DNA from 2 places in the Nocardiopsis deserti genome. Region 2 is predicted to be linked to the other one. Evidence: riboswitches for the same ligand, from Rfam matches in the RefSeq annotation. Region 2 holds a riboswitch; the other holds the start of a gene.
What was found. A riboswitch is a leader RNA that binds a small molecule or an ion and turns the genes downstream of it on or off. The one in region 2 is predicted to bind S-adenosylmethionine.
Positions count from the first base shown of each region.

Region 1: linked by a shared signal. The riboswitch ahead of FYW99_RS20315 (aminotransferase class V-fold PLP-dependent enzyme) and the one ahead of thrC (threonine synthase) in region 2 are both predicted to bind S-adenosylmethionine.

Region 1 is NZ_VWVS01000015.1:60,457-64,861, forward strand. It holds gene FYW99_RS20305 (CaiB/BaiF CoA transferase family protein) at 1-1,286, opposite strand, end outside; gene FYW99_RS20310 (DUF3870 domain-containing protein) at 1,283-1,678, opposite strand; SAM riboswitch class IV at 1,893-2,007, shown strand; gene FYW99_RS20315 (aminotransferase class V-fold PLP-dependent enzyme) at 2,069-3,418, shown strand; gene FYW99_RS20320 (hypothetical protein) at 3,675-3,944, shown strand; gene FYW99_RS20325 (ABC transporter ATP-binding protein) at 3,941-4,405, shown strand, end outside.
Region 2 is NZ_VWVS01000016.1:70,819-75,223, forward strand. It holds gene FYW99_RS21750 (GNAT family N-acetyltransferase) at 1-333, opposite strand, end outside; gene FYW99_RS21755 (ubiquitin-like small modifier protein 1) at 502-780, opposite strand; gene thrC (threonine synthase) at 909-2,168, opposite strand; SAM riboswitch class I at 2,182-2,323, opposite strand; gene FYW99_RS21765 (alpha,alpha-trehalose-phosphate synthase (UDP-forming)) at 2,607-4,043, shown strand; gene FYW99_RS21770 (GrpB family protein) at 4,236-4,405, opposite strand, start outside.

The DNA.
Region 1 (4,405 bases), on a different contig from region 2:
GCGACCATCGCGTCCACGCTGGCCCCGTCGACGCCGAGTTCGGCCAGGACCTGCCGGGAGTGCTGCCCCAGCAGCGGCGGCGCGGTGAGCGGCGGCGGGGTGCCCTCCAGGCGGAACCCCGCGCGGACCTGTTCGAGCAGCCCGGCGGTGGGGTGCTTCACGGTGCGCAGGACGTCGTCGCCGCTGGCGTCGGCGGTGCGCAGCGCGTCGAGCACCCCGCGCACCCGCCCCACCGGTACCCCGGCCCCCACCAGCAGCTCCATCCAGTGGTCGGCGGGCCGGGAGCGCAGGGTCGCCGAAAGTTCGCCGACCAGTTCGTCCCGGTGCGCCACCCGGCCGGGGTTGGTGGCGTAGCGCGGGTCCGCGCCCAGGTCGGGGCGGTCCAGGGCCGCGCACAGACGCTGGTACAGGGCGTCGTTCCCGGCGGCGACGACGATCTCGGCGTCCGCCGCAGGAAAGGCCTGGTAGGGCACGATCGTGGTGTGCGCGTTGCCGACCCGGGCGGGCTCGGTCCCCGTCACCAGCGCCTGCTGGGTGAGGTTGACCAACCCGGAGAGGGTGGAGTTGATCAGCGACACGCTGATGTTCTCCCCGCGCCCGGTGACACGGGCCCGCATGAGCGCGCCCAGGACGCCCACGGCGGCGTTGAGCCCGGTGAGCACGTCGGTCAGGGCCACGCCCACCTTGCTCGCCGGTCCCTCCGCTGGCCCCGTGGTGGCCATGAGCCCGCTCTCGGCCTGCACCACGATGTCGAAGCCGGGGCGCGTCGCGGGCTCGTGCTCGGGCCCGAATCCGCTCACCGAGCAGTACACGACGGCCGGGTTGCGGGCGCTGACCGCCTCGTAGCCGAGCCCGAGCCGGTCGATCACCCCGGGCCGGAAGTTCTGGATGACCACGTCGGAGGCCGCGCACAGCTCCTGCACCGCGGCCAGGCCCTCGGGATCCTTCAGGTCCATGGCCAGGCTGCGCTTGTTGCGGTTCACCGACAGGAAGTAGGCGGCCTCGCCGTGCCCCCCGGTTCCGGCCTCCCCCGCCCAGGGCGGACCCCAGGAGCGGGTGTCGTCGCCGCGTCCGGGCTGTTCCACCTTGACCACCTCGGCGCCCATGTCGGCGAGCAGCATGGTGGCGTAGGGGCCCGCCAGCACGCGGGACAGGTCGGCGACGCGTACGCCCGCCAGCGGCAGCGGCGCGGTCCGGTGCTCGGCCCCGGTCTCGGGCCTGGTTTCGGACCCGGCGCCGGTTCCGGCTTCGGTGCGGGCCCCGTTTCCGGAAAGGTCGTCGGTCACGACAGCGCCTCCTCCCCGTCCCCGGGGTCTCCCGGCAACTGGTCGCCCTCCCGCAGCTGGGCGTAGGTCTCCAGACAGCGGCGGAGGGCGGTGGTCAGCGCGGCGCCGGACTGGCCCGCGTAGCGGGTCTGTACCCGCCGCACCAGTTCGGCGACGTCCCCGGTCACCGACGCCCCCTCGACCAGGGCACGGAAGAAGTCCCTGGCCAGCTCGGTGAGCAGGGTGGTGTCCGCGGCGACGACGCGCCCGTCGGCGGTGTCCACGGCCAGCACGACGCCGAGCCGCTGGTACTGGGAGTGGCTCGCCACCGAGTCGGGGAGGCGGGCGTAGCCGGACACCAGGACGACCCTGGGATTGCGCAGGACCTGCTGGATACGGTCGTCGCCGTACAAGGTGGACACCTCTCGCTCACGGGCACGCGAAAACTCCGATGCTCTGGAGTCTCGCGCCTGGAGGGCGGCCGGGGGAAACCGGACACCCGCGGCGTGAGGGCAGGCAGGCACAAGTATGTCCCCACCGCGCGCGCCGCTGTCAAGCGGGGCGGTGGTCCGGGCCACACACCGCCCCCCTGCCGCGCGCCGGACGGCTGTGTTAGTCTGCCTCGCAGGTCACGAGTACCAGCGTCAAGCCCCGGCTAGCTGGTCGGCAACCCTCCTACCGCGGTGGGGTGCCCCGGGTGAGGACCAGGTCCCGACACGACCGTGTCGGACAAGCGCGGACCCCTGAGGCGTTGCCGGAGTGACATCTCCGCGGGTCCCACGACCCACAGGAGAGGTGCCCCCATGACCACTGCCGTTACCGTCCACACCGCCCGTCGCGCCGCGCCCCCGGCCGACACCGCCGCGTGCACCGTCGTCACCTCCGACGAGGGCGTCCCCCTGGTCACCGGCGAACGCGTCGAGTACGCCAACTTCGACTACGCGGCCAGCGCCCCGTGTCTGACCCCGGTGGCCGAGGCCCTGTCCGCGGCGCTGCCCTACTACGCCAGCGTGCACCGCGGCGCGGGCCACCACTCCCAGGTCAGCACCGATGCCTACGAGCGTGCCCGCCGCAGCGTCGCCCGCTTCGTGGGCGTGCGCTCGCAGCCCGCCGACGCCGTGGTGTTCGTGCGCGGCACCACCGACGCCCTCAACCTGCTGGCCCGCTCGGTGCCCGAGGGCTGCACGGTGGTCGTGTTCGAGTCCGAGCACCACGCCAGCCTGCTGCCCTGGGAGCACCCCGCCGCCCGGGCCGGTCGGGTGGTGCGCCTGCCGCTGCCCGCCTCCCCGGAGGACGCGGTGGAGGCCGCCCGCTCCGCGCTGCGCGGGGCCCCCGAGGGCCCGCGCCTGCTGTGCGTGACCGCCGCCTCCAACGTCACCGGCGAGATCTGGCCGGTGGAGGAACTGGTGGAGGCCGCCCACGCCGAGGACGCGCGCGTGGTCGTGGACGCCGCCCAGTACGTGCCGCACCTGCCCTTCAGCCTGGAGGCGACCGGCGCCGACTACGTCGCCCTGTCCGCCCACAAGCTCTACGCCCCCTTCGGCTCCGGGGTGCTGGCCGGTCGCGCCGACTGGCTGCGCGAGGCCACGCCCTACCTGTCCGGCGGCGGGGCCACACGGCTGGTCACCGAGCACGACGTGGTGTGGAACGACCTGCCCGCGCGGCACGAGGCGGGCAGCCCCAACGTGCTGGGCGCCGTGGCGCTGGCCGCCGCCTGCGACGCCCTCGCCCCCGCCACCCAGGAACTCCTGCACGTCCGCGAGTCGGCGCTGCTGGAGCGGCTGCGCGCGGGGCTGGCCGAGGTCGACGGCGTCACCGAGCTGACCCTGTGGGGCGGGGAGCACCCGCGGGTGGGCATCGTGTCGTTCACCGTGGACGGCCTGCCCGCCGACCTGCTGGCCGCCGCCCTGTCCGCCGAGTACGGGATCGGGGTGCGTGACGGCCTGTTCTGCGCCCACCCGCTCACCCGGCACCTGCTGCCCCGGGGCCACGCCCAGGCGGTGCGGGCGAGCCTGGGGGTGGGCACCACGCGGGAGCACGTGGACCGCCTCGTCGGCGCGGTCGCCGAACTCGTGGCCCGCGGACCGCGCTGGGAGTACGCCGACTGCGACGGCCGCCTCGCCCCGGTGCCCGACCCCGTGCGGGTGCTCTGACGGGAGCCGCGGACGGAGCCGTCCCGCCGGACCCTGCGGCGGTGCGGTGGTGCGGCACAGTGCGCTCACCGTGATGGCGGGAGCGCGTGTGGCGGCTGGTCACAAGGGTCCGGGGCAGCGCTGCTACAGCTGGCTGTAGCAGGGGTCGGCGGGTGGGCGGGATGTTTCGGCGGGCCGCGGCTCCGTAGCGTCGGAGACGACACGGCGGGCGCTACACCGGCCGTGTCCAGCCACCCGCCGAACCCAGGGAGCAACCGTGCCCGACGACCCCTACCGCATCGACGCTCCGACCGCCGGAGCCCCGTCGCCCTCCGTTCCGCAGCCGCTCCCCGCGCCCTCCCGACCCCGGCGTACACCCGCCCGCAGGGCCCTCCTGGCCCTGCTCGGCGTCGTCCTCGCCGGGTCCGCCGCGGCCAACGGAACCCTGTCCCTGCTTGGCCACACGCTGGTCGGGTCGGCCTTCGGGCTCACCGCGCTGGCCTCGCTCACCGCGCTGATCGTCCTGGCCCGCAGGGGCGACCGTTGAGCGGCGCGAACGGGGCGGCCACCGCCCCGGCCTTCACCGCACCGGGCCCCACCGGTCCGGACGCCGAAGGCGAGGCCGTCCGGCTCACCGACGTCCACCGCGTCTACTCCGACGGCGAGGGCGCCGTCTCGGCGCTGGCCGGGGTGTCGCTGGGGGTTCCCCGCGGATCGTTCCTCGCCGTGATGGGGCCGTCCGGATCGGGCAAGAGCACCCTGCTCAACTGCGCGTCCGGCATGGACCGCCCCACCTCGGGCTCGGTGGTGGTGGGCGGCACCGACATCAGCACCCTGCGCGAGCCCCGGCGCACCGAGTTCCGCCGCGAGCGGGTCGGCTTCGTGTTCCAGTCCTACAACCTGGTGCCCACCCTCACCGCGGAGGAGAACATCACCCTGCCGCTGCGCCTGGCCGGACGGACCCCCGACCAGGGCTGGCTGCGCGCGCTCGTCGGCCGGGTGGGAGTG
Region 2 (4,405 bases):
TGTGTAACCGGCGCGCTCGTAGGTGGCGCGGGCCGGGGCGTGCCCGTCGTCGCCGCCCGTCTCGACCATGGCCACCGCCGCGCCCTGCTCGCGGATCCAGTCGGTGGCGGCCTCGGTCAGCGCCGTCCCGACGCCCCGCCCCTGGTGGTCGGCGTCGACGCTCCCGGCCACCTCGTCGTGCTGGCTCCGCCTCCAGTCCGGGACCAGGACCGGGTAGACCTCCTCGCCCAGGACGCGGCGCAGCGAAGCGTGCACCGGTTCCCACGCGCGCAGTGCCAGAGCGACGACCGCTTCCCTGTCGGGTTCCCGGAACAGCCGGATCTCGATGTCCATGCGCACAGGCTAGACAGCGCCGATTCCGGGCGCACCGGGTTTTCCGGTGCGCTCAGCCGCGCAGGTCCTCCGGGAGCCACGCGGGCCCCGGGCGCACGGGTCGCCGGCGGACGCCGAAGGGGCGGCCGCGGCGCCCTGTCGCGCCGCGGCCGCCCCTCCCGGTGGGGCTCAGCAGCCCCCGGCGACCGCCGGGATGATGGAGACCTGGGCGCCGTCGGCGACCTCGGTCTGGAGGCCCTTCTCGAAGCGCACGTCCTCGTCGCCGATGTAGACGTTGACGAAGCGGCGCACCTTGCCGCCGTCGTCCAGGATGCGGGCGCGGATGCCGGGGTAGTTGGCCTCCAGGTCGTCGAGGACCTCGGCCAGGGTGGCGCCCTCGGCGGAGACCTCGGAGGCGTCGTTGGTGTAGGTGCGCAGGATGGTGGGCACGCGGACGCTGGCGCTCATGGCGGACTTCCTTCTCGTGGGAGATGACGGGTGGTCGGACGGCAAAGCCCGGATCCTGTTGCCTGGAGGGCCCAGCCGACAGCCCTGGGCAAGGGCCGGGGCGAGGCGGAGGCCCCGAAAAGCGCTGTCTAGGCCAGACCGGCGTCGGTGAAGGCGCTCAGCGACGGCTTGATCGTGGCGCTCACCCCGGCGTCGACGGCGTTCAGGGTCTTGAGCCCGTCACCGGTGTTGAGCACGACGGTCTCGGCCTTCGGGTCGAGCCTGCCCTCGCGGACGAGCTTGCGCAGCACGCCGGTGGTGACGCCGCCCGCGGTCTCGGCGAAGATGCCCTCGGTGCGGGCGAGGAGCTTGATGGAGTCGACGATCTCGTCGTCGCCCACGTGCTCCACCGATCCGCCCGTGCGCTTGGCGATGTCCAGCACGTACGGCCCGTCGGCCGGGTTCCCGATGGCCAGCGACTTGGCGATGGTGTCGGGCTTGACCGGCTGGATGACGTCGATGCCCTTGTCCCAGGCCTGCGCGACCGGGGAGCAGCCCGTGGCCTGCGCGCCGAAGATCCGGTACGGGCGGTCCTCGACCAGGCCGAGCTTGACCAGTTCCTGGAAGCCCTTGTCGATCTTGGTGAGCTGGGAGCCGGACGCGATCGGGATGACGATCTGCTCGGGCAGGCGCCAGCCGAGCTGCTCGGCGATCTCGTAGGCCAGCGTCTTGGAACCCTCGCCGTAGTAGGGGCGCAGGTTGACGTTGACGAATCCCCAGCCCTCGCCCACCGGGTCGCCGATGAGCTCGGAGCAGAAGCGGTTGACGTCGTCGTAGTTGCCGTCGATGGCCACGACCTTGCCGCCGTAGACGGAGGCCATGACGACCTTGGCCTCCTCCAGCCCGGCGGGGATGAACACGCAGGACTCGAACCCGGCGCGCGCGGCGGCGGCGCCGACGGCACCGGCCAGGTTGCCGGTGGAGGAGCAGGACAGGGTGGTGAACCCGAAGGTGCGGGCGGCCTCGACGGCGATGGCGACCACGCGGTCCTTGAAGGAGTGCGTGGGGTTGCCGGAGTCGTCCTTGACGTGGAGGGAGTCCAGGCCCAGCTCGGCCGCGAGGCGGTCGGCCCGCACCAGCGGGGTCAGGCCGGGAGCCATGTTGGGCAGCTCGGCGACGTTGGCCGGGACGGGCAGGAGGGAGCGGTAGCGCCAGATGCTCTTGGGGCCGCTCTCGATGTCGGCGCGGGTGACGGTCCCGAAGTCGTAGGCGACCTCAAGGGGGCCGAAGCAGAACTCGCAGGCGAACCGGGGGGTGAGCTCGTAGCGCTCACCGCACTCGCGACAGGAGAGCGCGGTACCGGGGCCGAAGGAGCGGGCGGTGGTGGGTTCGGTGGCGGTAATCGCCATGGCGAGGCGTCTCCCCTCATCTTTCCTGGCGGACACCTTGTCCCCAGGCCGGAGTTGGCACCTGTCCCAGCCGTCCCGCGGGTTCGCGGGTGTCACATGCTGGCATGGTTGCCGGGGCTTCGCAGGGCCGGTCCCTCCACCCCTCTGGATGAGCAATATGAAGTTTTGCGCTGGTCCTGTCGGATCCGCACCGCAACTGTAACGGAGGTGTCGGCCGGTTTTCCACGCCTGGTGATCCGGGTAACACGAAACGGCTCACATGGTGAGACGGCACTGGTCCGGGCCGGGGAGGCCCGTCCGCCGGTCGGCGCGCGTGTGACGCGCACCCCCGCTGACCCGCACGGGGTTTGGGGCGGCTGTCGACAGGCGAGACATAGGGTGAACCCCCTCTTCACCACCGCCCCACCCCGATCGCTTTTTCTCCGAGAGGACGACCACGTGGACAAGGCACAGATCCTCATCGCCTCCAACAGGGGACCCGTGTCCTTCTCGACCGCCGACGACGGCTCGCTGGAGCACCGGCGCGGCGGAGGCGGGCTGGTGTCGGGGATGATCTCGGTCGCCACCGAGATCGACAGCATCTGGGTGTGCGCCGCCCTGTCGGACGCCGACCGGCGGGCCGCTGCGGAGGCGCCGCAGGCCCGGCTGGACCAGGCACACGACCTGGACGGCATGCGGGTCCACATGCTGGACATCCCGCAGCAGGTCTTCGACGGCGCCTACACCGGGGTGGCCAACTCGACCCTGTGGTTCGTGCAGCACATGCTGTACGACACCCCCAACAAGCCGTCCTTCGGCTCGCGGTTCCGGCGGACGTGGGAGGACTACACCGCCTACAACAACGCGTTCGCCGAGGCCCTGGTGGCCGGTGCCGCCGAGGGCGCCCGCGTGGCCGTGCAGGACTACCACCTGGCGCTGGTGCCGCGGATCCTGCGCGCGCGCCGCCCCGACCTGCGCATCGCACACTTCTCGCACACCCCGTGGGCTCCCCCGGAGTACTTCCGGATGCTGCCCGGGCAGGTCGCGCGCGAGCTGCTGGAGGGCATGCTGGGCGCGGACCGGCTGGGCTTCCTCAGCCCGCGCTGGGCGGACGCCTTCCTGCGCTGCTGCGAGGAGATCCTGCGCGCGAAGGTCGACTTCGGGCAGCGCACCGTGGAGCACGGCGGCCGGTTGGTCGGGGTGGGCGTGCACGCCCTGGGCGCGGACGAGGAGGGGCTGCGCCAGAGCGCCGCCGAACCGGCCGTGGCCTCGCGCCGCAGCACCCTGGAGGACGCGGTCGGCGACACGAGGCTGATCGTGCGGGTGGACCGCACGGAGCTGTCCAAGAACATCGTGCGGGGCCTGGAGGCCTACCGCGAGCTGCTGACCGCCCGTCCGGAGTGGCGGGGGCGGGTGACCCACCTGGCGTTCGCCTACCCGAGCCGGGGAGACGTGCCGGAGTACCGCGAGTACACCGACGCGGTGCTGCGGACCGCCAAGGAGATCAACGAGGAGTTCGCGACCCCCGAGTGGACGCCGCTGATCCTGGAGGTCAACGACGACTACCCGCGTTCGCTGGCCTCGTTCCAGATGGCCGACGTGCTGCTGGTCAACCCGATCCGGGACGGCATGAACCTGGTGGCCAAGGAGGGACCGGTCCTGTCGGAGCGGGACTCGGTGCTGGTGCTGTCGCACGAGGCGGGTGCGGCGGACGAGCTGGGCGGGCACGCGCTGCTGGTCAACCCCTACGACACCGTGGAGACGGCGGAGGCGCTGCACGAGGCGCTGTCGATGCCCGCCGAGGAGCGGCGCAGGCGCAGGCAGCGGCTGGCCGAGGCGGCGGTGGCGCTGCCGCCTCGCCGGTGGTTCCAGGACCAGCTGCGCTCGCTGGGCTGAGTCCGGAGGCGTCGGGGCCCGGGGGCGCGTCCGCGCGCCCGGGTCCGCGCAGAGCCTGGGGCCCTGCGTTCGCACGGTCCCGGGTCTGCGGGTTCGGGACCGCTGAGGGCCCGGGGTCGGGGGCGCGTCCGCCGTCGGGAGACGGTACGCACCCCTGGTCGCGGCCCGGCGGACCGGGAGCCGGTCAGCCGGTCAGCCGGTGGCGCCCCTCCCGGTGTCCGCCTCGGCGAGGAGCTGCCGGATGATGTCGCTCTTGGCGTCGGCGTAGTCCTGGATGCGGTCCCAGGTGCGCCCGACCAGCTCGCGTTTGACCGCGGTGTAGCGTTCGCGCGCGTCGGCGTCGGCGATGAGGAGGTCGCGGA